Regions from separate parts of the Streptomyces sp. NPDC031225 genome, predicted to be linked through region 4. Evidence: riboswitches for the same ligand, from Rfam matches in the RefSeq annotation. Region 4 holds a riboswitch; each other region holds the start of a gene.

Region 1 (7,512 bases), on a different contig from region 4:
GTGACCGGAATCAGCCGGTGCGCGGTGTCCCCGAGCAGCTGTGAGGCGGCCCCGGCGAGCCCGAAGGAGAGCACGGCGCCGGCGGCGGGGTCGATGACGGCCCGGATCACCGTGTCCACCCCGCGCGGTGCCATGCCCTGGACGACCGGCCGCAGTTCGTCGGGGGTGCCGAACAGCTCGGTCAGCTCGGCGTACCCCCGCCGCAACTGCTCCTCGTCCATGAGGTCCAGGCGTACCCCGCCGAGGTCGGCGCGGTGACGCAGGTGCGGGGCGGTGGCCTTGAGGGCGACCGGGTAACCGAGGGTGCGGGCGGCCTCGGCGGCGGCCTCGGGGGTGGGGGCGGGCAGGGCGCGGTGGACCTGGACGCCGTATCTGCCGAGCAGCTCGCAGGTCTCCTCCGTGCCGAGGGTGAGGCCCTGCCCGCGCGTGAGCAGGCCGTCGATGAGGGTGGCCGCGCCCTTCTCGTCGATGTCCTCGTAGTCGGGCACCTTGCCGGGCTCGGCGGCCTCCCGGCGCCACTGGGCGTACTGCACGGCGTCGGCGAGGGCCCGCACCGCGCGTTCGGCGGCGGGGTAGGCGGGGATGAGGCGGGGGGCGGTGGCGGACCCGGGGCCGGGGAGCTGCGCCTCGGCGGCGGCCGGGGCCCGCAGGCGGTCCAGGGCGCGGAAGGGGTGGTCGGCGCGGATCGCTCCGGGCGCCGGGGCGGGAGAAGGTGTCGCGGCCCCGCCGTCGTTCCGTGACGCGGCTCCGGGCGACGTCGACGGCGCTGTGCTCACCGCAGCGGACAGGGCCTCCGCGAGCCCGCCCAGTTCGACGTGGACCACCAGCACCGGCTTGCCCGGCACCCGCTCGGCCGCCGAGCGCAGTGCCTCCGCCAGTGCCGCGTCCCCGGTGGGTCCCGCGGCGCCGGAGAGTCCGGCGACGCCCTCTCCCACGGCCGGAATCGCCGTCACGATCACGGCGTCGCAGGCGTCGTCCGCCAACGCGCGCGCGAGTGCCGAGTGGAAGTCCTCCGGCGAGGCGGCCGTGGTCAGGTCCAGAGGATGGGCCGGCGTGAGGCCCTCCGACACGCACGCGTCGTACGTCAGCAGCCCCAGCGACTCGGAGTTGCCCAGGATCGCCACCCTGGGTCCGGTGGGCAGCGGCTGGCGGGCGAGCAGCAGGCCGGTGTCCACCAGTTCGGTGATGGTGTCGACCCGGATCACCCCGGCCTGCCTGAGCAGCGCGGACACCGTGGCGTGCGGCAGCCGCGTAGCCCGGACGGCGTGTCCCTGCGGGGTGGTCCCCGAGCCCTGTACGACGACCAGGGGCTTCGCCGCCGCCGTTCGCCTGGCGAGGCGGGTGAACTTGCGGGGGTTGCCGATGGACTCCAGGTACATGAGGGCGACGTCGGTGTCCGGGTCGTCGTACCAGTACTGGAGGACGTCGTTGCCGGACACGTCCGCGCGGTTGCCGGAGGAAACGAAGGTGGAGACGCCGGTCACGCCGGTGACGCCGCCGCCGCGGCGGTGCAGCCGGGAGAGCAGGGCGATGCCGATGGCGCCGGACTGGGCGAACAGGCCGATCCGGCCGGGGCGGGGGGTCTCGGGGGCCAGCGAGGCGTTCAGCCGGACGTCCGGGGAGGTGTTGATGATCCCGAAGGCGTTGGGGCCGATGATGCGCATGCCGTACGCGCGTGCGTGCCGCACGAGTTCACGCTGGCGCTCGCGCCCCTCGGGGCCGCTCTCGGCGTACCCGGCGGAGAGCACGACGAGTCCCTGGACGCCGTGCGCCCCGCACTCGGCGACGACTTCGGGGACGTGCTCGGCGGGAACGGCGACGACCGCGAGGTCGACGGGGCCGTCGATGTCGCGCACCGAGCGGTGCGCGGGGATCCCGTCGAGGTCCTTGCAGTCCTCGGGGAAGGCCTTGTTCACGGCGTACAGGCGGCCCGTGAACCCGGCCTCCCTGATGTTGCCGAGCACGCTGCGGCCCACGCCGCCGGGGGTGCGGCCGACGCCGACGACGGCGACGGAGCCGGGGGTGAGCAGCCGCTGCACGGACCGCGCCTCGGCACGCTGTTCGCGCGCGTACTGCACGGCGAGCGAGCGGTCGGTGGGCTCCAGGTCGAACTCCAGGCGTACGACGCCGTCTTCGAAGCTGCGCTTCTGGGTGTACCCGGCGTCCGTGAACACCTTGATCATCTTGGCGTTGGCGGGCAGCACCTCGGCGGCGAAGCGTCGGATGTCGCGCTCGCGGGCGACGGCACCGATGTGTTCGAGGAGGGCGGAGGCCACACCGCGCCCCTGGTGGGCGTCCTGGACGAGGAAGGCGACCTCGGCCTCGTCGGCGGGGACGGAGGCGGGCATCCCGTCGGCGCCGATGCGGTCGTAGCGTACGGTGGCGATGAACTCGCCGCCGACCGTGGCGGCGAGACCCACCCGGTCCACAAAGTCGTGGTGCGTGAAGCGGTGGACGTCCTTGGCGGACAGGCGAGGGTAGGGCGCGAAGAAGCGGTAGTACTTCGACTCGTCCGAGACCTGCTCGTAGAAGCTGACCAGGCGATCGGCGTCGTCGACGGTGATGGGCCTGATGCGCGCGGTACCGCCGTCGCGCAGCACCACGTCGGCCTCCCAGTGGGCGGGGTACTCGTGCCGGTCCGACGCGCTCTGCATGGGCCCCAGAGTACGGCTCGCGTATGACAACAGCGCGAGGCAGTCTGTGGAGAACGAAGCGAGAACGCGCGGGAACCCGCGAGGACTCGCCTGTCATCGCCGGGACGGAAGTCGGGCCGAGGCCGCGGTCCGACCGCTCACCCCGCAGGGGGCGAACGAGCCCCCTCCGGAGACGCTTCACGTGTGGGAAACTGGTCTAGACAACCCTGAACACCGAAGGGCAGCATCACATGGCTGAGCGCCGCGTCAACGTCGGCTGGGCCGAGGGTCTCCACGCCCGCCCCGCTTCCATCTTCGTCCGGGCCACCACGGCCGCAGGTATCCCGGTGACGATCGCCAAGACCGACGGCAACCCCGTCAACGCGGCGTCCATGCTGGCCGTGCTCGGGCTGGGCGCCCAGGGTGGCGAGGAGATCGTCCTCGCCTCCGACGCCGAGGGTGCGGACGCGGCCCTCGACAGGCTCGCGAAACTGGTCGCCGAGGGGCTCGAGGAGCTTCCCGAGACCGTCTGAGCCCTTTCGGGCACAGCGTCGTAAAACACCGCCGAAGGGCTCGTCCGAATTATCGGGCGGGCCCTTCGCATTTCCCTTTTACGGGCAGCGGAAATAGCCCCCCGCGAATTACCCACTCTTTGTATACGGCGCCCGTGTTAATGCCGCAGACCCGTCACGTTTACAGGATGTTGCGAGGTCCTCACACGGTCCGGGCGATCGGCGCCGGAGCCGAACCGCAGACGGTGCACCGCGCCCGAACGCTCGGCGTGCAGGGCGGTGATCGCCCGCGCCCGCTCACCGTCCCCGCGCGCCACCGCGTCCACGATCGCGCCGTGCTCCGCCCAGGACTCCACCGGGTTGGCGGGCGCGTCCACCACGTACATCCAGGCGATCTTGTGCCGCAGCTGGGTCAGCATCGAGGTCATGGCAGGGCTTCCGGCGGCCTGGGCGAGCGTCTCGTGGAACCAGCCCCCCAGGGAGCGCAGATCCTCACTGTTGCCCCGCCTGGCCCGCTCCTGGCCCAGCCGGACCAGGCCGCGCAGCACCTTCAGATGGGCCTCGGTGCGCCGCTGGGCGGCCCTGGAGGCGCTGAGCGGCTCCAGCAGCATGCACATCTCCAAGAGGTCGGCGCCCTCCTGGTCGGTCGGTTCGGCCACGCACGCGCCCGCGTGGCGGCGCGTCACCACGAAGCCCTCGGCCTCCAGCGTGCGCAGGGCCTCGCGGACGGGGACGCGGGAGACGCCGTAGCGGCGGGCGAGCAGTTCCTCGGTGAGCCGGCTGCCGCGCTCGTAGACACCGGCGACGATGTCGTCGCGGATAGCCGTGCATACCGAGTGCGCCGGAATACGCATGTCCGACCTCCGTCTTAATCCCCGTGAAACGTCGCCGATTGACGTGTGTTCAGTGACTCTATTGCAATGAGCGCGAATTTCCGACGGCGGACCGGAATCCAGGGATATTTTTTGGACAGCAGGGCACTCTAAACGCGGAAACCCCGGCTCGGAGGAGCCGGGGCCGAAGAAGATCTCGCGGTACGTCGTCAGACACTCACGCCGTGCGAGCGCAGATAGCCGACGGGGTCGATGTCCGAGCCGTACTCGGCGCTGGTGCGGGCCTCGAAGTGCAGGTGCGGCCCGGTGACGTTCCCGGTCGCGCCGGACAGGCCGATCTGCTGGCCGGGGGTGACCGACTGGCCGACCGAGACGCCGATGGACGACAGGTGGCCGTACTGGGTGTACGTGCCGTCGGCCATCCTGATCACGATCTCGTTGCCGTACGACCCGCCCCAGCCTGCCTCCACGACCGTGCCGCGGCCGACCGCGTGGACGGAGGTGCCGCTCGCGGCGTGGAAGTCGACACCGGTGTGGCTGCCGGAGGACCACAGGGAGCCGCCGGTCTTGTAGCCGGTGGAGACGTAGGAGCCGGAGATCGGGGTGACGAACCTGTTGAGGCGCTCGCGCTCGGCCGCGCGGGCGGCGCGCTCCTTGGCCTCGCGTGCCTCCTTGGCCCGCGCCTCGGCCTTCCTCTTGGCCTCGGCCTCCGCCTTCTTCTGCTCGGCGGCCCGCTGCTGGGCGGCGGCCTGGGCGTCGAGCTGATCGGCGAGGGAGTCGCCGACACTGACGACGGGCATGAGCCCGGTCTGTTCGACGGAGTTCCCGGCGGCGAGCGCCGGAGTGGCGATGGTGCCGATGACGCCGGTGGTGGCGAGGGCCGCGACGCCCGCCGCACGGGCGGTGGTGCGCTTCATCCGGCTGGGACGACGGTGCTTCCCGGCGGCGCAGGTGAACGCCATGTAGTGGCTGGTCCTTTCCTTCCTTCTCGCCTACCGGGTTAGCTGACGGGTTCGGAGCAGGAAGGTCTCCTACGGACCCCCTCGCTGTTCGCGCGGGCGTCCGATTCACCCCAGGGACAACGCATGTGGGTCCCCGGCTCCCCTGGCTCGCGCCATGCGGGGACTCGGCGATGACTGTCCGGTGCCACGGACGCGGCGCACTGCCTGACGAACAGCCGGGATGACGCTAAGCGGGCCGACTTTCAATCCCCAAACCGATCACGGTTTTTGTAGCGCATCCCACACAGCAGACAGGCAACCTCCTGCCCAATTCGGACATCTAAGGGCCCTGGTGACACTTCCGTCACCAGGGCCCCTTTGTGGCGCCTGCTCTGCCGGCCCCTCTACTCGGCGGACACGACCTTGACCTCGCCGATGCCGAGGGCCTCGACGGGCTCCTTGATGGCGGCGGCGTCGCCGACCAGGATCGTCACCAGACGGTCCACCGGGAAGGCGTTCACCACGGCCGCGGTGGCCTCGACGGTGCCGGTCGCGGCGAGCTGCCGGTACAGGGTCGCCTGGAAGTCGTCCGGCAGGTGCTGCTCGACCTGATCGGCCAGGGTGCCCGCCACGGCCGCCGCCGTCTCGAACTTGAGCGGTGCCACGCCGACGAGGTTCTGTACGGCGACATCGCGCTCGGCATCGGTGAGACCGCCCTCGGCGAGGGTGCGCAACACCTTCCACAGGTCCTCCAGAGCGGGACCGGTGTTCGGGGTGTCGACCGAGCCGCTGATGGCGAGCATCGCGGCGCCCGAGCCGTCCGGGGCGGACCTGAGGACCTGCCCGAACGACCGCACGCCGTAGGTGTAGCCCTTCTCCTCGCGCAGGACACGGTCCAGCCGGGAGGTGAGGGTGCCGCCGAGGCAGTACGTGCCGAGCACCTGCGCGGGCCACACGCGCGCGTGCCGGTCGGCGCCGATACGGCCGATCAGCAGCTGCGTCTGGACGGCGCCGGGGCGGTCCACGATGACGACCCGGCCGGTGTCGTCGGCGGTCACCGGCGGCACGGGCCGCGGCTCGGCCGTGGAGCCTGTCCAGGAGCCGAGGGTGTCGCCGAGCAGCTCGTCCAGGTCGATGCCGGTGAGGTCGCCGACGACCACGGCGGTCGCGGTGGCAGGCCGCACATGCTTCTCGTAGAAGCCGCGCACCGCCGCGGAGTCGATGCTCTCGACCGTCTCCTCGGTGCCCTGACGCGGGCGGGACATGCGCGAGTCCGCCGGGAACAGCTCCCGGGAGAGCTCCTTGGCGGCACGGCGGGACGGGTTGGCGAGCTCGTGCGGGATCTCGTCCAGGCGGTTGTTGACGAGCCGCTCGATCTCGCTGTCCGCGAAGGCGGGCGCCCTGAGGGCGTCGGCCAGCAGACCGAGCGCCTTGGCGAGGCGGGAGGCCGGCACTTCGAGACTCAGCCGGACGCCCGGGTGGTCGGCGTGCGCGTCGAGGGTGGCGCCGCAGCGCTCCAGTTCGGCGGCGAACTCCTCGGCGGAGTGCTTGTCGGTGCCCTCCGAGAAGGCACGCGCCATGATCGTGCCGACCCCGTCGAGGCCGGCCGGTTCGGCCTCCAGAGGAGCGTCCAGAAGGACCTCGACGGCGACGACCTGCTGGCCGGGGCGGTGGCAGCGCAGGACGGTGAGACCGTTGTCGAGCGTCCCGCGCTCAGGAGCGGGGAAGGCCCAGACCTTGGGCTCACCCGCCTGCGGCTGAGGGTGGAATTCCATCGCGGCGAGCTCGGTCACTTGGCCGCCTCCTCGTTCTCGTCCTGGTCGGCGGGGGCTTCGGCGACGGTCGGCTCGTAGACGAGCACCGCGCGGTTGTCGGGGCGCAGCTTGGCCTTGGCGACCTTCTGGACGTCCTCGGCGCTCACTTCCAGGACGCGCTGCACGGCGGTGAGGGCGAGCTGCGGGTCGCCGAACAGGACGGCGTAGCGGCACAGTTCGTCGGCGCGGCCCGCCACGGTACCGAGCCGGTCCAGCCACTCGCGCTCCAACTGGGCCTGCGCGCGCTCCATCTCCTCGTCGGTCGGGCCCTCCTCGGCGAACCGGGCGAGTTCCTCGTCGATGGCGGCCTCGATGACCGGCACCTCGACGTCACCGGAGGTCTTCACGTCGAGCCAGCCAAGGGAGGGCGCACCCGCCAGGCGCAGCAGTCCGAAGCCCGCAGCGACGGCCGTACGGTCGCGTCGTACGAGCCGGTTGTAGAGGCGGGACGACTCACCGCCGCCGAGGACGGTCAGCGCCAGGTCCGCCGCGTCGGCCTCGCGGGTGCCGTCGTGCGGCAGCCGGTAGGCGGCCATCAACGCGCGCGCGGGAACCTCCTCCTCGACGACCTCGCGCAGCTGCTCGCCGATGATCTCGGGGAGCGAGCCGTCACGCGGAGCGGACTTGCCGTCGTGCGAGGGGATGGAGCCGAAGTACTTCTCGACCCAGGCGAGCGTCTGCTCCGGGTCGATGTCGCCGACGACCGACAGGACGGCGTTGTTGGGGGCGTAGTACGTCCGGAAGAACGCGCGCGCGTCCTCCAGGGTGGCCGCGTCCAG
Region 2 (7,512 bases), on a different contig from region 4:
CATGACCCGACCGACCGCGCGTTACGTCCTGCCCGAGTTCCATGAGCGCACCAGTTCCGGGCACAAGACGACGGATCCGTACTCGAAGCTCCTGGAGGAGCGGATCGTCTTCCTCGGGACGCGGATCGACGACACCTCGGCGAACGATCTGATGGCGCAGTTCATGTACCTCGAGTACCAGGACCCGGACCGGGACATCGCGCTGTACATCAACTCCCCCGGCGGCTCGTTCAGCGCGATGTCGGCGATCTACGACACGATGCAGTACGTCAGCTGCGACGTGGAGACGACGTGCCTCGGACAGGCCGGCTCCTTCGCGGCGGTGCTGCTGGCGGCGGGCACCCCGGGCAAGCGTTCCGTGCTGCCGGGCGCGCGGGTGGTCATCCACCAGCCGGCGCTGAACGAACCGGTGCACGGACAGGCCAGTGACCTTGCCATCCAGGCCGACGAACTGCTCCGTGTGCGGGACCGCCTGGAGGAGATGCTGGTCCGGCACACCGGGCGCAGCGCCGAGCAGGTGAGCGCGGACATCGAGCGGGACAAGATCCTGGACGCGCAGGGCGCGCTGGACCACGGCCTCGCGGACGCGATCGTCCCGAGCCGCAAGGCGTCCCGCACCACGCCGGGCGCGAGGTGAGCCGCGGATGCTGCCGGATCTTCCACCGCTGCCCGCCCTCACGCGCGCCGAGGGCGAGCTGATCGACCGTTATCTCGACGTGGTCGACCTGCTGGGCCGGATCAATCCCGCACGGCACGAGGACACCTACGGCGGACTGCGCGCGGCGCAGGCGCTGGTGAGCAGGGCGACGGAGTTGCGCGACGCGCTCGCGCTGATGCACCGCCGGGGCGAGCACGAGATGCACGCCGCGACGCTGGCGCGGGCCCTGCGAGTCCTGGACGGCGAGCGGCGATCGGCGCGGGTCACCGTCCCGCCCGGCCCCGACAGCTGACGCGTCCGCAGCGGCCCGGGCGCCCCGGGGTTCTGACGGGACGTCCGGAGCGCGGTTGAAACGGACCAGACGGCGTACCCCCTATTGGAGGAGGAGCGGCTCCTTTTTCACGACCGGAAAGGTCGCGCAACATGTGTAGCCCCTGAGCGGAATGAGGACTTCCTGTGCTGGTCCGGGGGTCCTTGGGCCCCTCGACATCCTTCGATCGCTCACATGTCCACCAGAACGAGTGAGTGGTGAGTAACGCCACAAACCCCCGGTTCTGTTGGGTTTTTCGCACTTCTTTGCGCCAAGATCCCTGTCTGACGACAAGCCCCCGCCGCAGCGGCGGGGCGATCCGGGCGGACGCCGAGTCCTGCCGCCGCCCGGATGACCGGTCGACAGAGGTGCATCGGCAGGAGTGGAGGACCCAAGCACGACGGGTCGCCGGAACGGTCACGCCATGACCGGGCCGAGCAGCCCTTGGGGTGAAGCCGCGTCAGCGGCCGGGCAACTTTGTCAGCCCGAATCCGACAGGTCATCCTTCACAGGCGGCTGACGAAGGGTTGCGCATGTCTGCGCTCAATCGTGTTCCGTCGCTGATGGTCCGAGCCGGTACGGCTTCGGCACTGACACTCGCCGCTGTGGGCGGCTCTGTCGTGATCCCGGGCGTCGCCGCCGACGCCGCGGCCGCCACGCCGGCGACGAAGGCACTCAAGGTCGCGGCCTCCAAGAAGGGCTCGCCGTACAGGTACGGCGCCACGGGGCCGTCCCGCTTCGACTGCTCAGGGCTCACGCTGTACTCGTTCAAGAAGGCGGGCAAGAAGCTCCCGCGCACGGCGGCCCAGCAGTACAACAAGACCCGGCACATCTCCGCGGGCAGCCGCAAAGCCGGTGACCTGGTGTTCTTCCACTCGGGTTCGAACGTCTACCACGTCGGTCTCTACGCCGGGAAGGGGAAGATCTGGCACGCCCCCAAGACCGGGGACGTGGTGAGGCTGCAGAAGATCTGGACGAAGAGCGTCTGGTACGGCCGGGTCAAGTAGCACCCCCGAGGGGGTGACGGCGCCCTGACCGGACGTCATCCCCTCGGGTCTCCCGGGACGCGTGGCACAGGCCCAGGTGGACACCCGCACTGCCATGGCCGGCCACCGCCCGTGCACCGCCCGCAACGAGACCCCGCTGGAGCGCGCCGACCGCAACTTCGGCGAGCTGCTCCAGGAACTGCGCGTCACCCAGACCGGGGTGCAGATCCTCTTCGCCTTCCTGCTGACCCTGGCCCTCACCCAGCGCTTCCCGTCGCTGGACGCCTTCCAGCGCGCCACCTACGTCGTCACCCTGCTGCTCGCGGTGCTCGCCGCGGCCCTCTTCACCGCGCCGGCCGCCCTGCACCGCTCGCTCTTCCAACGGGGCGCCAGGGCCCGCATCGTGCAGGTCTCCTCCCGGCTCGCCACGGTCGGCATGGGCGTTCTGGTGCCGGCGTTCACCGGGTCGGTGCTGCTCGTCGTGGACGTGACGACCGGCCGGGCCGGCGGTGTGGCCGCGGGTACGGCGACCCTGCTGGTGTGTCCGGGCCTGTGGTGGCTGCTCCCCCGACTGGTGTGGCGGGCGGGGCGCGCCGCGGATCACGGGACGGACACCCCGCACGCGGTTCCTCGGCCGCCGGACCGCGTGCGGCTCAGGCCGCGAGCCACGGCCCGGCCGGGAGCGGCACCCCGGGAACCGTCGGCGCGCCTGCGGTGACCCTCTGCTCAGCAGGGTGCCGGACCGCCCGACTCGGGCAGGGGACATACCGTCGGTGCGGATGGCACCCCGGGACACACGCCGGTGCCGGCAACGGTGGCGCTGACGGCGGCCGCCGCGGGGAGGACGCAGTCGCCGGAGGGTACGCGCCGCGCCGTACGCCCTCGGTCGCCCACCGGGCCTACGGGGCAGAGACGTGGCCGTGGCTTACGGCTCCTGCTGCCCGGCCGCCGTGACCGGCTGCGCCGGCACCGTCCACGGGAGTTCGATCGAGACGGTTTTTCCGCCCTCCCGGGTGGGCCTGACTCTGAGCTTGCCGCCGTACTCTGCGGCGAGCCAGCGGATGATCACCATCCCCCGTCCGTTATCCTGCTGGACCGCTGCCGGAAGACGCTTGGGGAAGCGGGGGTGGCTGTCGGTGACCCCGATACGCAGGTGTTCGTCACGGTCCAGCTCGATGTCCACCGTGAAGGTGGGTGACTGACCGAAGGTGTGCTGTACGGCGTTGGTGGCGAGTTCGGAGACGATGAGCCGGACGGTCTCGGCGACGTCGGTGACCGGTGGCAGCCCCCACTCCGCGAGTGTGCTCAGGACATAGGTGCGGGCCGCGGAGACCGAAGCGGGTTCGCTCGGCAGAGTGACGGATGCTTCCAGGTGGTCTGCCATGGCGACGTCGTCCCTTTCCCACAGGACCGGAGTCCGACACAGTGCGGATGGTTCGAGTACGGTCCCGGACTGGTGGTTCATCGTCAGAGTGCCATTACCGAGGCGCCGACGGGTGCTGATCCACCAAGATATGCATATATCTGTCGCTCGAAGCGGTGAACTCTGCGACGCGAGACCGTATTTGGGCGGCTCGTAGGGAGTAAGGAGCAGCGCCATGCAGCACGGTCCTGCGGTGCGCCGCCGGAAACTGGGTGCCGAACTGCGTGCGTTACGCACGAACGCGGCGCTCACCAGCGGTGAGGCGGCCCGGCTCGTGGGCTGGCACCAGTCGAAGGTGAGCCGGATCGAGACCGGCGCCAGCGGGGTGAAACCGGCCGATGTGCGGTTACTCCTGGATGCCTACGGCGTGCTGGACACGGATCTGCGGGAGCTGCTCCTGGTGCTGGCGGGCTCCGACGAGGGCGGCGGCCGGCACCACTGGTGGCATGCGTACCGAGGTGTCCTGCCGCCGACCTACCGGGACTTCATCAGTCTGGAGTCCCAGGCGAGCGCGATGCGCACCCTGGAGACCTCGGTCGTGCCCGGACTGCTCCAGACGCCCGAGTACGCCCGCGCGGTGACCTGGGCCTCGGTCGGCGGCCTCGACGACGAGCGTCTCGACGCGCTGGTCGAGGTCCGGCTGGCCCGGCAGGACGTGCTGCGCGGTGAGCCACCCCTGGAGCTCAGTGCCGTCCTGGACGAGGCCGTGCTGCGGCGGGAGGTGGGCGGCCCCGAGGTGATGGCCCGGCAGCTGAAGAGACTTGTGGAGGCGGCCCAGCTGCCTCAAGTGCGACTACAGGTACTGCCGTTCACGGCCGGGGCGCATGTGGGTATCACCGGGCCTTTCGTAATCTTCTCATTTTCGCGCACATCTGATCTGGATGTGGTTGTTCTCGACCACTTGACGAGTAGCCTCTACCTCGAGCGGAAAGAAGACCTCCAGGCCTACACCGAGGCCTTCAACACCCTTCAGTTCCACGCCCTTTCGCCCGAGGACTCGTTGGATTACATCGCCGGGATAGGTGACGGCGCGTAAGGAGGCACCAATGTCAGCACTGCCTCGGTACGTATCTGCCAGTACGGAACTGCCCGAAGTGCGGTGGCTGCGCAGCAGCTACAGCACCGGAGCGAACAACTGTGTCGAGACCGCGAAGCCGTCGTCCGGGCCATGGGCCGGGCTGCTCGCCGTGCGGGACTCCAAGAACCCGGACGGACCCGCGCTGCTCTTCTCCCCCGAGAGCTGGGCGGGTTTCACGGCCGCGTTCTGACCGTTTCAGTCCGTCCGGCGCACGGCCGTGTCACGCCGACTCATGGTCGTGTTCCGCCGATCACACGCACAGCGCGTTCGATCTGCGCCTCGGAGAGGTCCGCGCGGGCGGTCAGCCTGAGCCGTGAGATGCCGTCGGGCACGGAAGGGGGCCGGAAGCAGCCCACGAAGAGCCCGGCGGCACGGCAGTCGGCCGCCCACTGAACGGCCTCCTCCGGAGAAGGCGCGCGCACCGAGACCACCGCGGCGTCCGGACGTACCGCTTCCAGACCCGCGGCGGTCAGGCGTGCGTGCAGTGCGGTGGCCACCTCACGCGCGCGTGCGGCCCGCTCGGGCTCACGGCCGAGCAGCCGCAGGGCCGCGAGGGCGGCTCCCGCCGCCGCGGGCGCCAGTCCGGTGTCGAAGATGAACGTCCGTGCCGCGTTGACCAGATGTTCGATGACCCGTGCGGGGCCGAGCACGGCACCGCCCTGGCTGCCGAGCGACTTGGACAGCGTGACCGTGACGACCACGTCGTCGGCGCCCGCGAGACCCGCCGCGTGCGGGGCACCGCGGCCGCCGTCGCCGAGCACACCCAGGCCGTGCGCGTCGTCGACGACCAGGCCAGCTCCGTGCTCCCGGCATGCCTCGGCGAGGCCGGCCAGGGGCGCCGCGTCCCCGTCGACCGAGAAGACCGTGTCCGACACGGCGACGGCAGGCCCGTCGTGGGTGCCGAGCGCCTTGCGGACGGCCTCCGGATCGGCGTGCGCGACCACCTGGGTCGTACCGCGGGCCAGCCGGCAGCCGTCGATGAGCGAGGCGTGGTTGCCCGCGTCGGAGACGATCAGCGAACCGTGCGGCGCGAGCGCGGTCACGGCGGCCAGGTTGGCCGCGTATCCGGAGGAGAAGACCAGCGCCGCCTCGAAGCCGCAGAAACCGGCCAGCTCGCGTTCGAGTTCGGTGTGCAGCTCGGTGGTTCCGGTGACGAGCCGGGAGCCGGTCGCGCCGCCGCCCCAGGCCCGCGCGGCCGCCTCGGCCCCCGCCACGACCTCGGGGTGGTGGGCCAGGCCCAGGTAGTCGTTGCTCGCGAGATCGAGGAGCGGCGAGTCGGCCGGACGCGGTCGCAGGGTCCGTACGAGGCCGGCCCGGCGGCGCGCCTCGGCCTGCTCGTCGATCCAGCCGAACGCCATGGGTCCTCCGGGGCTTTTGTAGGTAACGGACAGACCCTAGCGGCAGCAATCGCCACCCACGGTGTGGCAATACCCACACGTCGATCCGGGTCTGTTGTGTGATCCCTACCTTGGCCCGGAGCGGGTCCGTAGGACAGGATCGGCTCTCATGGACCTGCTGAACACGCTGGTGGACAAGGGGCTTCGGCGCGAGCTGCCGACCCGCGAGGAGGCGCTGGCCGTACTGGCCACGTCCGACGACGACCTGCTCGATGTCGTGGCCGCGGCCGGAAAGGTGCGCCGTCACTGGTTCGGGCGACGGGTGAAACTCAACTATCTCGTCAACCTGAAGTCCGGGCTGTGCCCCGAGGACTGCTCGTACTGCTCGCAGCGGCTCGGCGCCGACACCGGCATCCTGAAGTACACCTGGCTCAAGCCGGACGAGGCCTCCAAGGCCGCGGCGGCCGGCCTCGCGGGCGGCGCCAAGCGGGTCTGCCTGGTGGCCTCCGGGCGTGGCCCGACCGACCGTGACGTGGACCGGGTCGCGGGCACCATCAAGGCGATCAAGGACCGACACGAGGGCGTCGAGGTGTGCGCCTGTCTCGGTCTGCTCTCCGACGGCCAGGCGGAGCGGCTGCGCGAGGCGGGCGCGGACGCCTACAACCACAACCTGAACACGTCCGAGTCGACCTACGGCGACATCACGACCACGCACACCTACGCCGACCGGGTCGACACCGTGACCAAGGCGCACGCGGCCGGCCTGTCCGCCTGCTCGGGTCTGATCGCCGGCATGGGCGAGAGCGACGAGGACCTGGTCGACGTCGTCTACTCGCTGCGCGAGCTGGACCCCGACTCGGTTCCGGTGAACTTCCTGATCCCGGTCGAGGGCACCCCGCTGGCCAAGGAGTGGAACCTCACCCCGCAGCGCTGCCTGCGCATTCTGGCGATGGTCCGTTTCGTCTGCCCGGACGTCGAGGTCCGCATCGCCGGCGGCCGCGAGGTCCATCTGCGAACCATGCAGCCCCTCGCCCTCAACCTCGCCAACTCGATCTTCCTCGGCGACTACCTCACCACCGAGGGCCAGGCCGGCCAGGCCGACCTGGAGATGATCGCCGACGCCGGCTTCGAGGTGGAGGGCGCGGGCGAGGTGACCCTGCCGGAACACCGGGCGACGGCCGGGGGCGGGTGCGGCTCGCACGAGTCCGCGGGCTGCGGGTCGCACGGAAGTGGCGGGTGCGGGTCGCACGAGGGCGGCGGTGTCTGCGGTACGGCCGCCCCCGCCGCGCCCGCGGTGAGCGAGCCCCGCACGGACCTGGTCGCCGTCCGCCGTCGAGGTGCCGGAACGGATCTCGCGCCCAATGCCTGATCTGTCCGTCCCGGACCTGCTGGAGCTCGACCGGCGGCACGTGTGGCATCCGTACGGTCCGATGCCCGGCCGGGTCGACCCGCTCGTCGTGGAGTCGGCGAGCGGGGTGCGGCTGCGGATGGCGGACGGGTCCGGGGAACTGGTCGACGGGATGTCGTCCTGGTGGTCGGCGATCCACGGCTACAACCACCCGGTGCTGAACGAGGCCGCGCGCGAGCAGCTCGGGCGGATGAGCCATGTGATGTTCGGCGGGCTCACCCACGAGCCCGCCGTCCGGCTCGCGAAGCTCCTTGTCGACATGTCTCCCGACGGCCTGGAGCATGTCTTCCTCGCCGACTCGGGGTCGGTGTC
Region 3 (7,512 bases), on a different contig from region 4:
CCTCTCGGTCACGTCCGCAGAACCTCCCCCCACGGCGGTTGCCGCGAACGCGGGACGTTCCGAGACCGGCTGGTTCCAAGTCAGGGGAGATGTAGATGTCGATCAACCGCCGCCAGATCAGCAGGCGAAGCATCCTTGCCGGGGCCGCAGCCCTCGGCCTCACCGGCACCCTCGCCGCCTGCGGCGGTTCCGACGACGACTCCGGCGACAGCGACAGCGGGCCGGTCAAGCTGACCTACTGGTCGTGGGCGCCGAACATGGAGAAGGTCGCCGCGATCTGGAACAAGAAGAACCCGGACATCACGGTGACCGTGTCCAAGCAGGCCAGCGGCGGCGAGATCGTCTCCAAGCTGATCACCGCGAAGAAGGCCGGCAACGCCCCCGACCTCATCCAGGTCGAGTACCAGTCCCTGCCGACCCTGGTCTCCAACGACGTGCTGGCCGACATCACCAAGTACGCGGGCAGCACCAAGTCCGAGTTCGCCGAGGGTCTGTGGGGCATGGTCACCCTCGGCACGGACGCCCTCTACGCGATCCCGCAGGACGCCGGGCCGCTGATGTTCTACTACCGCGAGGACCTCTTCAAGAAGCACGGGCTCAGCGTCCCGAAGACCTGGACGGAGTTCGCCGAGACCGCCCGCGCCGCCAAGAAGGCCGTCCCGGACGCCTACCTGACCACGTTCTCCTCCAACGACCCCGGGCTGTTCGCGGGCCTCGCCCAGCAGGCCGGCGGCAAGTGGTGGACCGTCGACTCGGCCGGCAAGTGGACCGTCGGCATCGACGACGCGGCCACCGAGCAGGTCGCCGAGTTCTGGGGCGGCCTGGTGCAGGAGGGCGTCATCGACAACCAGCCGATGTACACCCCGGCCTGGAACAACGCCCTCAACAAGGGCACCCACCTCGCCTGGGTCTCCGCCGTGTGGGCGCCCGGTGTGCTGGTCTCCTCCGCGCCCGACACCAAGGGCAAGTGGCGGATGGCCCCGCTGCCGCAGTGGAAGTCCGGCGAGAACGTCACCGGCAGCTGGGGCGGTTCCTCCACCGGCGTCTCCACCGACTCCAAGCACGCCGAGGCCGCCGCCAAGTTCGCGACCTGGCTGAACACCGACCCGGAGGCGCTGGCCGCCCTGGTCAAGGAGGTCGCGATCTACCCGGCCGCGACGAAGGGCCAGTCCGGCGGCGTCCTGACCACGCCCGAGTTCTTCTCGAACCAGGCGGACTTCTACACCACGGCCGGCGAGATCGCCGCCACCACGGCCACCGCGGCCTGGGGCCCCAACGTCAACACGGCGTACACGACCTTCCAGGACGCGTTCGGCAAGGCCAGCAAGGCGAAGAAGGAGTCCCAGTTCGACTCCGCCCTCGCCACCGTGCAGTCGAAGACCTTCGGCGACATGAAGAAGCAGGGCTTCGAGGTGACCGAGGCATGACCAGCGCTCCGCTCAAGGGCTCCGACCTCATCGAGGCCAGGCCCTTGGCGGACGGCACCGGCACCGCCCAGTCCGTCCGCCCCAGCCGCCCCCGCCGCCGTGGTCGCGGCCGCAGCGCACCGTACTGGTTCCTGGTGCCCACCCTCACCCTCTTCGCCGCCTTCACCGTCGTGCCCATCGGGTACGCGATCTGGCTGAGCCTGCACAGGGTCCAGGTCAAGGGCATCGGCCTCGGCAAGGGCGCCCGCGCACAGGTCTGGAACGGCATCGGCAACTACACCGACGTTCTCAAGGACTCCGAGTTCGGCCACAGCGTGCTGCGCGCCTTCGGCTACGGCCTCATCGTCATCCCGACCATGCTGGGCCTCGCCCTGCTGTTCGCGCTGATGCTGGACACCCCGAAGGCCCGCAGCGCGCCCTTCGCGCGGCTGATGATCTTCCTGCCGTACGCGGTGCCGGGCATCATCGCCGCCCTCATGTGGGGCTTCCTGTACCTGCCGGACGTCAGCCCCTTCCACTACCTGCTCGACAAGTTCGGCCTCCCGCAGCCCGACCTGTTCGACGGCGGCAACCTCTACCTCTCCTTCGCGAACATCGCGGTCTGGGGCGGCACCGGCTTCAACATGATCGTCATCTACACCGCCCTGCGGGCGATCCCGCCGGACATCTACGAGGCGGCCAGGATCGACGGCGCGAGCGACCTGCACATCGCCCTGAAGATCAAGATCCCGATCGTGCTGCCCTCTCTGGTGCTCACCTTCTTCTTCTCGGTGATCGCCACCCTCCAGGTCTTCACCGAGCCGATGGCCCTCAAGCCGCTCACCAACGGCCTGCCCAGCTCGTGGAGCCCCCTGATGGCCATCTACGACAAGGCCTTCCTGCAGTCCGACATCTACGGCGCCTCCGCCACCGCGGTCGTCCTGGCCCTGGCCACGTTCGTCCTCTCCTTCACCCTGCTGCGCATCTCCGACCGCTACACCCGGGAGGACCGGGCATGACCCCCCTCACCCTCACCGCCGACACCACCGGCAGGGCCGACAAGACACGGCGTACCGCCTGGGTGCCGACGATCGTGCTGCTCCTCGGCGCCCTGTACTGCCTGATCCCCATCGCCTGGGTGGTCATCGCGGCGACCAAGGACCGGTCGGAGCTCTTCTCCACCTTCACCTTCGCGCCCGGCTCCGGTTTCTTCGACAACATCAGGGACCTGACCGACTACCGGGACGGCATCTTCTGGCGCTGGATGGCCAACTCCGCCTTCTACGCCGGTTTCGGCGCCCTGCTGTCCGCCGCGGTCTCCGCCGCCGGCGGCTACGCGCTCGGCCGGTTCGCCTTCCGCGGCCGTGAGGCCGTCTTCAAGATGATCCTGGCCGGCGTCCTGGTGCCGTCCATCGTGCTCGCCGTACCGCAGTACCTGCTGCTGTCGAAGCTGGGCCTGGCCGACTCGTACTGGTCGATGCTGCTGCCGTCGATCCTCTCGCCGTACGGCGTCTACCTGGTCCGCATCTACGCGGCCGCCTCGGTGCCCACCGAGCTGATGGAGGCGGCCCGCATGGACGGCGCGAGCGAGTGGAGGATCTTCTCGCGGATCGCCGTACCGATGATGATGCCGGGCCTGATCACGGTGTTCCTCTTCCAGTTCGTCGGCATCTGGAACAACTTCCTGCTGCCGTACGTGATGCTGGCCGACGACGAGAAGTTCCCGATCACTCTCGGCCTCTACACGCTGCTCGCCCAGGGCGCCTCGCAGCCCGCCCTGTACACCCTGGTCATCACCGGGTGCCTGCTGGCGATCCTGCCGCTGATCGGGCTCTTCCTGGTGATCCAGCGGTTCTGGTCCCTGGACCTGCTGAGCGGCTCGGTCAAGGCCTGAACAACCCTTCTCTTGCTAACGAGGACCATGACCACCAGTGCGAACGGCCGCCGCAGGCCTCCCACCATCCACGACGTGGCCCGGGAGGCCGGCGTGTCGCGGGGCACCGTCTCCCGCTTCCTGAACGGCGGCCACTACGTCTCGCCGGCCGCCCGGCGGGCCGTGGAGGCCGCCATCAGGAAGACCGGGTACGTGGTCAACCGGCATGCGCGCAGCCTGAGTACGGGCCGGTCGGACTCGGTGGCGTTCCTGCTGACGGAACCGCAGGAGAAGTTCTTCGAGGACCCCAACTTCAACGTCCTGCTGCGCGGTTGCACCGAACGGCTCGCCCAGTTCGACATCCCGCTGCTGCTGATGCTGGCCGAGAGCGACGACGACCGGCGCCGGCTGACCCGGTACATCACGTCGGGCCACGTCGACGGCGTCCTGCTGCTCTCCAACCACAGCGGTGACCCGGTCGCCGCCGAACTGCACCAGGCCGGGATCCCGTTGGTGGTCTGCGGCAAGCCGATAGGGCTCGGCTCCAAGGTGAGTTACGTGGCCGCCGCCGACCGCGACGGCGCGCAGGAGATGGTCCGCCATCTGATCGAGGGCGGCCGGCGCCGCGTCGGCATGGTCACCGGGCCCCTGGACATGCCGGGCGGGCCCGACCGGCTGGCCGGCTACCGGGACGTGCTCGCCGAGGCTGGCCTGCCCTACGACCCGGCGCTCGTCGTCGAGGGCGACTTCCGGCGCAGCGGCGGCGAGCGGGCGGCCCGGCGCCTGCTGGCCCAAGCACCCGACATGGACGCCGTGTTCGTCGCGTCCGACCTCATGGCCCTGGGGGTCGTGGGCGTCCTTCAGCAGTCCGGGCGCTCGGTCCCCGGTGACATCGCTGTCGGCGGCTTCGACGACTCCCCGGCGGCCACCGCCATCGCCCCCGCCCTCACCACCATGCGCCAGCCCTTCGACCGCATCAGCGCCGAGATGGTCCGCATGCTCCTCGCCCAGATCGCCGGCGAGGACACGGCCGGGGTGATCCTCCCGACGGAACTCGTGATCCGGGACTCGGCGTAACCGGAACCGGAACACACGTCAACGGATGTGAAAGCAGCAGCCGTCCGGTTCGCGTCGAGTCGCAGGGGCCAACCATCCGTATTCTCTGATCATGGCCGCCTCCCCCGCATATTCACTCGTCGCCACCGACCTGGACGGCACGCTGCTCCGCGCCGACGACACCCTCTCGGACCGGTCGTTGGCCGCGCTCGCGCGGGTGGCGGCGGGCGGGGCCCGGCATCTCGTCGTGACGGGACGGCCGGCGCCCAGAGTGCGGCCGCTCCTCGACGACCTGGGCAGTACGGGGCTCGCGGTGTGCGGGCAGGGCGCGCAGGTGTACGACGCCGGCGCGGACCGTCTGCTGTGGTCGGTGACCCTGGAGCGGGAGCTGGCCGAGACCGCCCTCGGGAAGATCGAGGCCGAGGTCGGGCAGGTGTACGCGGCCGTGGACCAGGACGGCGTGGACGGGCTGACGCTCATCGAGCCCGGGTATCTGATGCCCCACCCCACGCTGCCCGCGGTGCGGGTCGATCGGCGCGACGACCTGTGGTGCGAGCCGATCAGCAAGGTGCTGCTGCGCCACCCCTACCTGTCCGACGACGAGTTGGCGGTGACGGCGCGCTCGGTGGTGGGCTCGCTGGCCACGGTCACCATGTCGGGGCCCGGGACCGTCGAACTCCAGCCATGCGGCATCACCAAGGCGACCGGTCTCGCGCTGGCCGCCGAACACCTGGGCCTGGGGCCCGAGGTGACGATCGCCTTCGGGGACATGCCCAACGACATCCCCATGTTCGACTGGGCGGCCCACGGCGTCGCGATGGCCAACGCCCACCCCGAACTCAAGGCCGTGGCCGACGAGGTGACCTCGTCGAACGAGGACGACGGCGTCGCCGTCGTCCTCGAAAGACTGTTCAGTGAGGCGTAGTTCCTAGTACGCGCCCCACACGTTGTCGATCGACCCGTACCGCTGGGCCGCGTAGTTGCAGGCCGCGGTGATGTTCGCGACCGGGTCGTACGGGTCCCACAGCGTGTTGGACACGTGGTACGCGTTGAAGGTCGGGTCGATCACCTGGAGCAGGCCCTTGGACGGGGTGCCGGCGGCCGCGTTGGAGTCCCAGTTGTTGATGGCCCAGGGGTTGCCGGAGGACTCGCGGATGACGTTGCGGTAGATGCCGTTGTAGGAGCCGGGGATCCCGTGCTCCGCCATGACGGCGAGGGAGGCCCGGATCCAGCCGTCGAGGTTGTTGGCGTACCCGAGTGTGGTCGCGGTCTGCACGGTCGGGGTGGCCGCGGACGCGCTGGTCGCGCCGACGAGGGGGAGTGCCAGTACGGCGGCTCCCGTGCCGAGTACGGCGAGCTTGCGGACGAGACGGCTCTTGCGGGGGGTGCGGTGCTGAGCGGCAGCAGGCATGGTGAAGTCCTCTCCTTCGCCTGCGAGGTGAGCTGTCGGGTTCGGGCGGGGAGTTGCCCGGCCACGCCCGCAAAAGGCATGACTTCACCCCGAGCCGTGCCGGTATGTCCGAAGACATCCCGATCCGGCGACTTACCTGGGTCCCCCGCTCCTGCCGCGGTTCTCGGTGGATGTACGGGCGGTGGCAGGATTCGGCGTCCGCCCGACAGGCCGGGAACGTATGCGAGAGCACATGTCCGGAACAAGTGGCGAATTCACATGGCGTGCCTATTGACCTTGGTACGGGGCATTTGAGGTGCTTGATCCTTTGCGACAGCAAGCCTCAACTGGTGCACTGGAAAAGGCGGATCGGTGCATTCCGGATACCTGACGGTCCGCCGGATCGAGTGAGCCAAGTCACGCCCGTGCGCAAGAGGGGTGAAACGGTCAAGTGGGCTCAACTCGTAGTCAACCGCCCGCTCCTGAGGTCCACCTCCGTGACGTCCGGTGGACCCGGGGCGGTGTCGCAGGAAGCTCGCGCGCTCACGCGTGGGTGGAGTCGCGCAGGGCACGTGTTGAACGAGGAGCGCTCACGGACCTGCGGGCAGTGGTCGGCGGACGGCAGGGGGCTGGCGGGTCGGATCGGGACACCAACGATTAATTCCCTACAAATCGATAGATATCTATTCTTTTCGCATGATCAAAAACATACCGGCCGTGATCCGATACCGCCCGGCATGGACAGGGCGGGCGCTATCGGTGATCCAAAGGTGACCGGATACGCTGACTTGAGTGATGGCAGCGACCTATCGACATTCCGTGTAACCGCCAATCGACACCAGCAGACAGGAGACCCCTCGTGACCGTCGTCGGGCCGTTCGGGCTGAGCGTGCGGGACCAGGCTCTGGAAGCCGATGTCCAGGCCGGCATGACGGCTGTCGAGGAGGGACTGCTCGAGGCCACCAAGAGCGAGGTCCCCTTCATCACGGAGGCCGCCCAGCATCTGGTGCGCGCCGGTGGAAAGCGCTTCCGCCCGCTCCTCGTGATGCTCGCCGCCCAGTTCGGGGATCCCTATGCGCCGGGCGTCGTGCCGTCGGCCGTCGTGGTGGAACTGACCCACCTCGCGACGCTCTACCACGACGACGTCATGGACGAGGCCGCCGTACGCCGCGGTGTCGAAAGCGCCAACACCCGCTGGGGCAACTCGGTGGCCGTACTGACCGGCGACTTCCTGTTCGCCCGGGCCTCGCACATCCTGGCCGACCTCGGGCCCGATGCGGTCCGGGTGCAGGCGGAGGCGTTCGAGCGCCTGGTCACCGGCCAGATCCTGGAGACGGCCGGGCCGCAGGACGGGCGGGACCCGGTCGAGCACTACCTCGACGTGCTCGGCGGCAAGACCGGCTCGCTGGTCGCGGTGGCGTGCCGCTTCGGCGCGATGATGTCCGGCGCCGACGAGACGGTCGTGGACGTCCTGACCCAGTACGGCGAGCGCCTCGGCGTCGCCTTCCAGCTCGCGGACGACGTCCTGGACATCGCCTCCGACTCCCACGAGTCCGGCAAGACCCCGGGCACCGACCTGCGTGAGGGCATCCCCACGATGCCGGTGCTGCGGCTGCGCGAGCGGGCCGCCCGGCTCGGCCTGGCCGACGACATCGCCCTGTGCGAGCTGCTCGACTCCGACCTCACGGACGACGCCCGGCACGCCGAGGCGCTGGCCGCGCTGCGTGCCCACCCCGCGCTGGAACAGGCCCGCCGCGACACCGTGCGCTACGCGAAGGACGCGCGCG
Region 4 (7,512 bases):
CGTACGCCACCTCGCTGGCCTTTCTGCGGCACCGGGGGCGGCTCGGGCGGGCGAACGCCGACTTCGTCGTACGGGAACGGGAGTTGCTGCACGAGCTGTGGCGGCGCCGGGACGTGGCGCGGCCCGCGCTGGACCACGCGGCACGCATGACGGCACCGCCGGTCCCGGTGGCCGCGCCGCCCTGGCCGGTGTACGGGGTGTACGGGTATCCGGCGCAGCCGGCCCAGACCGTCCAGCCGTTCCGGATGGCCCCGCCGGTCCACTATCCGGCGGCGCCGTATCCCGCGTACAACCCGTACCGGACGTAGGGCCGCGCGGCCCCTCCGTGGCAGGTCAGGCCGACGCCTGCGTCAAGCGCGTCAGCTCCGCCTCGGTCAGCACCAGGTCCGCCACCCCGACCAGCGCCGGCAGCTGCTCCACCGTGCGGGCGGACGCGATCGGCGCCGCGACCGTCGGCTGGGAGGCGAGCCAGGCGAGGGCGACCGTGGCGACCGGGGCCCCGTGGGACTCGGCGATCTCGTCGAGCGCCGCGAGGACCTTCTGGCCGCGCTCGGTGTCGAGGTGCTTGCCGGCGCCGGCCCTGGCACGGGCGCTGTCGACCGTGGCACCGGGACGGTACTTGCCGGTGAGGAAGCCGGAGGCGAGCGCGAAGTACGGGACGGCGGAGAGGCCCTCCTGCTCGGCGACGGCCTGGAGTTCACCCTCGTAGGTGTCGCGCGAGACCAGGTTGTAGTGGGGCTGGACGGCCACGTACCGGGCCAGGCCCTCGCGGTCGGAGAAGGCGAGGGACTCCGAGAGCCGCTCGGCGGAGATGTTGGAGGCCCCGATGGCCCGCACCTTGCCCGCCGTCACCAGTTCGTCCAGCGCGCCGATGATCTCCTCGACGGGGATCTCCGGCTTGTCGAAGTGGGTGTAGTACAGGTCGATGTGGTCGGTGCCCAGGCGCTGCAGCGAAGCCTCGGCCGCAGCCTTGATGTTCGTCGCGGACAGGCCGGGGAACTCGGGGTGCTGGCTGACCTTCGTGGCGATGAGGACGTCGTCGCGGTTGCCGCGGGCCGCGATCCACCTGCCGATGATGGTCTCGGACTCACCGCCGGAGTTGCCGTCGACCCACGCCGAGTAGGCGTCCGCGGTGTCGAGGAAGTTGCCGCCCGCGGCGGTGTACGCGTCGAGGACGGCGAAGGACGCGGCCTCGTCGGCGGTCCAGCCGAACACGTTGCCGCCGAGGGAGAGCGGGAAGACCTCGAGGTCGGAGGAGCCGAGCTTGCGAAGAGAAGTCATGTCCCTCATCAACGCAAGCACCGGACCCTGTTCTTCCGCTACGGCCGCAAAATCGCCGTAAACCTCAGGGGTTGAGCCCCTTGCTCCGCAGCCACGACATCGGGTCGATCCCGGTGGCCGCACCGCCGGGGTGGACCTCCAGGTGCAGGTGCGCGCCGGTCACGTTGCCGGTGGCGCCCACGCGGCCGATGACGTCACCGGTGCCGACCTTCTGGCCGACGCTGACGCTGATCGAGGACTGGTGGCAGAACCAGAGCTCGGTGCCGTCGTCGAGGGTGAGGATCGTGCGGTAGCCGTAGGAGCCGGCCCAGCCGGCCTCCGTGACGGTGCCGCTGTGGATCGCCTTGATCAGCGTGCCCGTGGGCGCGGCGAAGTCGAGGCCCGTGTGGTAACCGGAGGACCACAGGGAACCGGCCTGACCGAAGGTCCCGGTAATGGTGTACGAGGAGGTCGGCAGCGTGAACTGCTTGGCGAGCTCGGCCAGACGCGCGGTCTCGGCCTTCTTCGCGGCCTCTTCCTCCGCCTTCTTCTTGGCGGCGGTGGCCTTCGCCTGGGCCTCCTTCTCCGCCTTGGCGGCGACCGCGTCCGCTTCCTTCTGGGCGGCGTCCGCGACGGCCTTGGCGGCCTTGACGTCGATCTGGTCCTGCTGCGTCTCGGCCTGGGCCAGGATGCGCGAGCGCAGCACCTCACCGGCGTCCGAGGTCGAGGTGCCCTTGGTGGTCGCCACGGAGGCGGTGACGACACTGCTGAAGGCGCTCGTGTCGTCCGCGGAGGAGCCGGAGCCGTCCGAGATGAGCGAGCCCACGGAGGGCAGGTCGGGCATGGAGATGGAGACCGGCGGCTTGCCGGTGTTGGCGCTGGCCATTCCGCCGGCGCTGACGGCGGCTATGACGCCGACGCCCAGAACCGTGGAGCTGCGGGCGAACCCGCCGCCGCGCTGCTTGGCGACGCGATGCCGGCCGCGTACCGGAGCGAGGGACTCCGCGGTCGGGTTCCACTCACCGAGCAGCGCCTCGTCGTCGGCACGGTAGCCGCCGTATACGAGGGTGTCGCTCGGGACGTAAGGCGCCTCGGGGGCAGGCGGGTTGGACGCCACGTGGGCGTGCTCCTTTCCTTCCTTCTCGCCTACCGGGTTAGCTGACGGGTTCGGAGCAGGAAGGTCTCCTACGCGCGTAAACCGCCGTGCTGCCACGGCGAAATACGAGCGATTCACCCCAAGTTGGTGGTTCCCCGGTTTCCTAGCGGAATTCGGCGCGTGAGCACGGAGCCGTCTCTTGTGACGGCTGGGACGACCGCGCTGCGTTATCGAACGTTAATAGACCCGGGGGCCCGATTCCAAGCCGTTCCCCTTGATCATTAACGAAATCCCGCAGGACTTACGGCCCATGACCGGCGAAAAACGGGCGAGTTGACCTCGCCTCAGACAACTCACAGGTAGTGACGGCATGTCAGTTCGGCGCGGAGGGCGCTCGACTGCTCACAACGAGTTACACCACGTCAGTCGCACGGGCCGCTGCACAGGCACTCGGCGAGACGGGGTGGGCCGGGAAAACACTCAGGGCCGGATTCCAGTGAACTGGAATCCGGCCCTGAGTCTTCAGTAGCGGGGACAGGATTTGAACCTGCGACCTCTGGGTTATGAGCCCAGCGAGCTACCGAGCTGCTCCACCCCGCGCCGTTGTGTTCACTACTGTACGCCATCCGCGGGGTGCTTCGCGCCAGAGGTGTCTCAGCGGCCGGGGTTCCCGGCGTGGGTGAGGGTCTCCCAGGAGACGAAGAGAGCGTCGGTGCCGGCGGGCCGGGTCTTCACCGCGAGCCTGTGCGCGGCCGGGACGGGGACGCCGAGCCGGTTCTCCAGGTGGTTGAGGGCGACCTCCAGGTCCGGGCCCATGGTCCGGTCCACCTTCCCGCCGCACAGCCAGGCGGGCGCGGCCTCGCCGGCCTGGTAGCGGGCGTGGAGGGCGAGCGCGGCCCTGAGCCGGTCCTCGACCTCGCCGTACAGGTCGACGCCCTGGTGCCAGGCGGTCTCGGCGACGTGCGCGGTGGCGGCGAGGGAGTACCCGACGTGCTTGAAGTTGCGGCAGGTCTCCTGCGAGATCCCGTCCTTGAAGGTCGTCTGCTTGAACCAGTAAGCGGTCAGCTTCTGCGGGGTGTTGACGGTGGAACCCCGCGGGGTGAGCGGGACCTTGCCGTCCTTCTCCAGATAGAAGTACGCCGGTACGCGCTCGCGGAACCGCTCCAGGGCGTGGTCGAAGGCCTTGTGGTCGTTCAGGAAGACGGCCATGCCGATGGCGGCGTCGGTCATCACCAGGTCCCAGTTGCCGTTGTAGTCGGGGACCTTCTGGGTGACGGTCGGCAGGTAGGCGGTCCGCAGCATGTGCTCGAACCGCCGGACGCGGTCGGCGGGCCACCCCGCCCTGTCGGCGTACCGGATGATCTCGGCGGCCCGGGCCCAGGTGGAGCCGGCCCAGCCGGTCTGCAGCCCGGAGTCCTCCTCCGTGTGCCGCCTCATCGTCGCCGACCAGGCGTCCATGATCTCCCTGGCCTTCACGGCGTGCTGCTGCTTGCCGGTGACGCTGAACAGCAGGGCCTGCGTGTAGGCGGCGATGGCGTCCTGCCGCTCCTCCACGCACCCGTGCGCGGGCCGGTCGGCGTGGTCACCGCCGGGGCAGTCCACACTCGCGTACGGCTCGGGCCGGTACTTGTACGACCCGTACTTGCTGTCCCGCATGGCCAGATACGCCGACAGCCACGGCTGCTTCCCCGCCGTGACCCTCTCCCGTACGGCGTCCAGCTGCGCCTCGCTGACGAGCACACCGGGGTGGGTGAAGCCCGCGTCCGGGGGCAGGGCGCGGGCCATCGTGCGGGTGTGGGTGCCGGCGGTGCCGCAGGAGACGAGCAGGGCGGCGAGCAGGGGCGCGAGCAGCAGGGCGGGGGCGCGTCGTGGGGCCATGGGGCCAGGGTCGGACGCCGGGGGGTGCGACGCAGGTCCGGTTGGGCCGAACGGCCGGGTGGACCGGGCGTACCGTGGCGCCCCTCACGGGAAACGAGGAGGAGCCCATGACCGCAGCCGAGGAGCACCCGACGGAGATCGGCAAGCGGGACATCCCGCTCTCCGGCGGCCGGACGCTCCGGGTGACCGAGTTCGCCAACGGCAGCGTCCGGCTCGCCGTGCACGCCGGGTCCCCCTATGTGGTGACGGTCCTGGAGCAGATCGACGACGGGGTCATGCTGAAGCTCTCTCCGGGGCGCGAGGGCTCGAACGCCCACCGGAACTGGGTCCGCGACCACGGTGGGGACAGCCCGTCTTAGTACCGTCGCGCCCATGTGCCGCCTCCTCGGTGTGGTCACCCGCGCCCCGCTCCCCCTCAGCACCGCCCTGGGCGACCTCGCCGCCCCCTTCACGGAGTTGAGCCGGGAGCACGGTGACGGGTGGGGGGTCGCGACCCTGCCGGGCCAGGACGGCGCCGGACCGCGGGTCGTCAAGGGGACCGGGCGGGCCGTCGGCGACGAGCTGTGGGACCGGGCCCTGGCCGGGACGCCCACCGACGCCGCCGTACTGCACCTGCGGATGGCGAGCCCCGGACTGCCCGTCGTGCCGGGCAACACCCACCCGTTCACCGCCGACGGCCTCGCCTTCGCGCACAACGGCTTCTTCTCCCCGTACGACGCGCTCGACGGGCTCATCGACCCCGCACTGCTCGCGGGAGCGGCCGGGAGCACCGACTCCGAGCGGTTCTTCCTGCGCGTGCTGACCCTGTTGCGGGCGAGGGGCCCGGTCGACGCCCTCGCCCGGGCCGCCGACGACATACGGTCCCGCGCGGCCTTCGCGAGCCTCAACTGCCTGCTGCTGACCGGGGATGCGCTGTACGCGTACGCCGACGAGGACCCGGAGTCCGAGGTCAGCCTGCGGCGCGGCCCCGACTTCTTCCGGTTGCGGTACCGGGCCGACGGCGAGCGCGTGATCGTGGCGTCGAGCGGGGTGCCGCAGCCGGACGGGGCGTGGCGGGTGCTGCCGTACCGGCGGGTGCTGGAGGTCCGGCGCGCCGACCTGCGCGTACGCGTGCACGCGTGACCGACGGGCCGCACCGACGCGACGGCCTGCATGCACGCGGGACCGGCAGATGGTGTAGCGGGCTACACCGTGCGACCGGGAGCGGATCATCTAGCGTGAGTCGCATGTGGAGGACAGTGCAGCGTGCGGGGATGGCGACCGTGCATCTCGTCGTCGCCGCGGCGATGTGCTTCGGCATCTACATCTTCATCACCGTGCTGCTCATCGCCGGCATCGGCACGGTCGCGGTCGTCGGCTGCTGGCTGCTGCCCGAGGCGGTGCTGCTGATCCGGCGGATCGCGGGCGCCAAGCGCAACCTGACCGCCCTGTGGACAGGCAAGGACATCCCCGAGGCGTACACGCCGATCACCGGCACACTGCGCGAGCGGCTGCGGATCTCCGTGAAGGACCCCGGCACGCTCACCGACGTCCGCTGGATGGTCTGCTACTACCTCTACGGCGCCCTCCTCGCCCTCGCCCTCCCGCTGTGGCCCGTCGGCCTCGTGGTCGACGGCGTGTGGGCCGGGGCGCTGCGCCGCAGCCCGGTCGTCCTCCCGCTGATCGTGCGGCTCGCGGACACCGAGGCACGCTGGTCGACCCTGCTGCTCATGCCCTCCCCGAAGGCCAGGCTGGCCCGGCGGGTCGAGGAGCTGAAGGAGACCCGGGCCGACGCGATCGCCGCCCACGAGGCCGAACTGCGCCGCATCGAGCGGGACCTGCACGACGGCGCCCAGGCCAACCTGGTGGCGCTGTCGATGCGCATCGGACTCGCCAAGCGGGCCTACGACCGGGACCCCGACGCGGCCCGCAAACTGCTGGACGACGCCCAGGACCAGGCCGAACAGGCGCTGACTGAGCTGCGGCAGGTGGTGCGCGGCATCCATCCGCCGATCCTCACCGACCGGGGTCTGGTCGGCGCGGTGCGGGCCCTGGCGTCGAGCAGCGGGCTCGCGGTGCGTGTGGAGGACGGCGGCCTGGAGGCGGGCACCCGGGCGCCCGCGGCGGTGGAGGCGGCCGCCTACTTCGTGGTGGCGGAGTCGCTGACCAACGTCGCCAAGTACAGCGGGGCGAACCGGGCCGAGGTGCACCTCACCCGCACCCGGCGCGGTCTGACCGTGCGGGTCCGTGACGAGGGCCGGGGCGGTGCCGACGAGGCGCAGGGCTCGGGTCTGCTCGGGATGCGGCGCAGGGTCGCCGCCCTCGACGGGACACTGGAAGTGACCAGCCCGGTCGGAGGCCCGACCGTGATCGATGTGGAGCTGCCGTGCGTGTGGTGATCGCCGAGGACAACGCCCTTCTGCGAGAGGGGCTCGTCCTGTTGCTGTCGTCCTCCGGACACGAGGTCGTGGCCGTCGTGGGCACCGGCCCCGAGATCATGCCGGCCCTGCTGGAGCACCGGCCGGACGTGGCCGTGCTCGATGTGCGGATGCCTCCCGGCTTCCGCGACGAGGGACTGCGGGCGGCGCTGGAGGCCCGCGAGAAGATCCCCGGGCTGCCGGTCCTGGTCCTCTCGCAGTACGTCGAGGAGTCGTACGCCGCCGAGTTGCTCGGCGGTGGCACCAGCGGGGTCGGCTACCTGCTCAAGGACCGGGTCGGCCGGGTCGACGAGTTCCTCGACGCGCTGGAGCGGGTCAGGGCGGGCGGTACCGCCCTGGACCCCGAGGTCGTCACCGAACTGCTCACCCGCCGCCGCGACACCCCCCTCGACTCCCTCACCCCGCGCGAACGCGAGGTGCTGAAGCTGATGGCCGAGGGCCACGACAACACGACCATCGCCTCGACGCTCGTCGTCACCGAGCGCGCGGTCAGCAAGCACATCGGCAACGTCCTCCTCAAGCTGGACCTGCCGCCGAGCGACAGCGGCCACCGGCGGGTGCTGGCGGTCCTGACGTATCTGGCGCACACACCCAAGTGAGGCCGCGCGCTCACAGCGCCGACCGCGTCCTGCGCAGTACGGCCTCGGCCATCCCGCGCTCGCCCCGCTCGTTGGGGTGCACGGCGGCCGCGGGGCTCTTCGGGGCCAGCGGCTCTATCCACCGTGTGCCCTGCGCCGAGCAGGCGTCGCGGCCCTCGGAGGGCGTGTACGTGTCGACGTACTCCACTCCGGCGGCCTCGGCACGCTTGCGCAGCTCCGCGTTGAGCCGCTGCTCCTGGTTCCGCAGGAAGGCCACGTCGCC

The links. Region 4 has a riboswitch for cyclic di-AMP ahead of ACZ48Z_RS36460 (M23 family metallopeptidase). Riboswitches for the same ligand answer to the same signal wherever they lie in the genome.
Region 1: another riboswitch for cyclic di-AMP. It lies ahead of ACZ48Z_RS25125 (M23 family metallopeptidase); the one in region 4 lies ahead of ACZ48Z_RS36460 (M23 family metallopeptidase).
Region 2: another riboswitch for cyclic di-AMP. It lies ahead of ACZ48Z_RS27575 (C40 family peptidase); the one in region 4 lies ahead of ACZ48Z_RS36460 (M23 family metallopeptidase).
Region 3: another riboswitch for cyclic di-AMP. It lies ahead of ACZ48Z_RS04675 (transglycosylase SLT domain-containing protein); the one in region 4 lies ahead of ACZ48Z_RS36460 (M23 family metallopeptidase).

The regions. Positions count from the first base shown of each region.
Region 1 covers NZ_JBVIHJ010000015.1:90,935-98,446, reverse strand. The annotation lists gene ACZ48Z_RS25140 (bifunctional acetate--CoA ligase family protein/GNAT family N-acetyltransferase) at 1-2,654, opposite strand, end outside; gene ACZ48Z_RS25135 (HPr family phosphocarrier protein) at 2,885-3,166, shown strand; gene ACZ48Z_RS25130 (GntR family transcriptional regulator) at 3,304-3,999, opposite strand; gene ACZ48Z_RS25125 (M23 family metallopeptidase) at 4,188-4,940, opposite strand; cyclic di-AMP (ydaO/yuaA leader) riboswitch at 4,954-5,120, opposite strand; gene ACZ48Z_RS25120 (M16 family metallopeptidase) at 5,324-6,712, opposite strand; gene ACZ48Z_RS25115 (M16 family metallopeptidase) at 6,709-7,512, opposite strand, start outside.
Region 2 covers NZ_JBVIHJ010000017.1:117,743-125,254, reverse strand. The annotation lists gene ACZ48Z_RS27585 (ATP-dependent Clp protease proteolytic subunit) at 2-637, shown strand; gene ACZ48Z_RS27580 (hypothetical protein) at 645-950, shown strand; cyclic di-AMP (ydaO/yuaA leader) riboswitch at 1,328-1,498, shown strand; gene ACZ48Z_RS27575 (C40 family peptidase) at 1,502-1,975, shown strand; gene ACZ48Z_RS27570 (DUF6328 family protein) at 2,070-2,672, shown strand; gene ACZ48Z_RS27565 (ATP-binding protein) at 2,880-3,338, opposite strand; gene ACZ48Z_RS27560 (helix-turn-helix domain-containing protein) at 3,553-4,413, shown strand; gene ACZ48Z_RS27555 (DUF397 domain-containing protein) at 4,424-4,645, shown strand; gene ACZ48Z_RS27550 (8-amino-7-oxononanoate synthase) at 4,686-5,813, opposite strand; gene bioB (biotin synthase BioB) at 5,962-7,161, shown strand; gene ACZ48Z_RS27540 (adenosylmethionine--8-amino-7-oxononanoate transaminase) at 7,154-7,512, shown strand, end outside.
Region 3 covers NZ_JBVIHJ010000002.1:390,478-397,989, reverse strand. The annotation lists gene ACZ48Z_RS04700 (ABC transporter substrate-binding protein) at 96-1,427, shown strand; gene ACZ48Z_RS04695 (carbohydrate ABC transporter permease) at 1,424-2,425, shown strand; gene ACZ48Z_RS04690 (carbohydrate ABC transporter permease) at 2,422-3,300, shown strand; gene ACZ48Z_RS04685 (LacI family DNA-binding transcriptional regulator) at 3,328-4,356, shown strand; gene ACZ48Z_RS04680 (HAD family hydrolase) at 4,448-5,260, shown strand; gene ACZ48Z_RS04675 (transglycosylase SLT domain-containing protein) at 5,264-5,746, opposite strand; cyclic di-AMP (ydaO/yuaA leader) riboswitch at 5,749-5,925, opposite strand; gene ACZ48Z_RS04670 (polyprenyl synthetase family protein) at 6,585-7,512, shown strand, end outside.
Region 4 covers NZ_JBVIHJ010000028.1:20,626-28,137, forward strand. The annotation lists gene ACZ48Z_RS36450 (PrsW family intramembrane metalloprotease) at 1-308, shown strand, start outside; gene ACZ48Z_RS36455 (aldo/keto reductase) at 334-1,281, opposite strand; gene ACZ48Z_RS36460 (M23 family metallopeptidase) at 1,346-2,377, opposite strand; cyclic di-AMP (ydaO/yuaA leader) riboswitch at 2,389-2,545, opposite strand; tRNA gene ACZ48Z_RS36465 (tRNA-Met) at 2,883-2,956, opposite strand; gene ACZ48Z_RS36470 (alginate lyase family protein) at 3,011-4,234, opposite strand; gene ACZ48Z_RS36475 (hypothetical protein) at 4,342-4,593, shown strand; gene ACZ48Z_RS36480 (class II glutamine amidotransferase) at 4,607-5,356, shown strand; gene ACZ48Z_RS36485 (sensor histidine kinase) at 5,461-6,612, shown strand; gene ACZ48Z_RS36490 (response regulator) at 6,600-7,250, shown strand; gene ACZ48Z_RS36495 (SGNH/GDSL hydrolase family protein) at 7,261-7,512, opposite strand, start outside.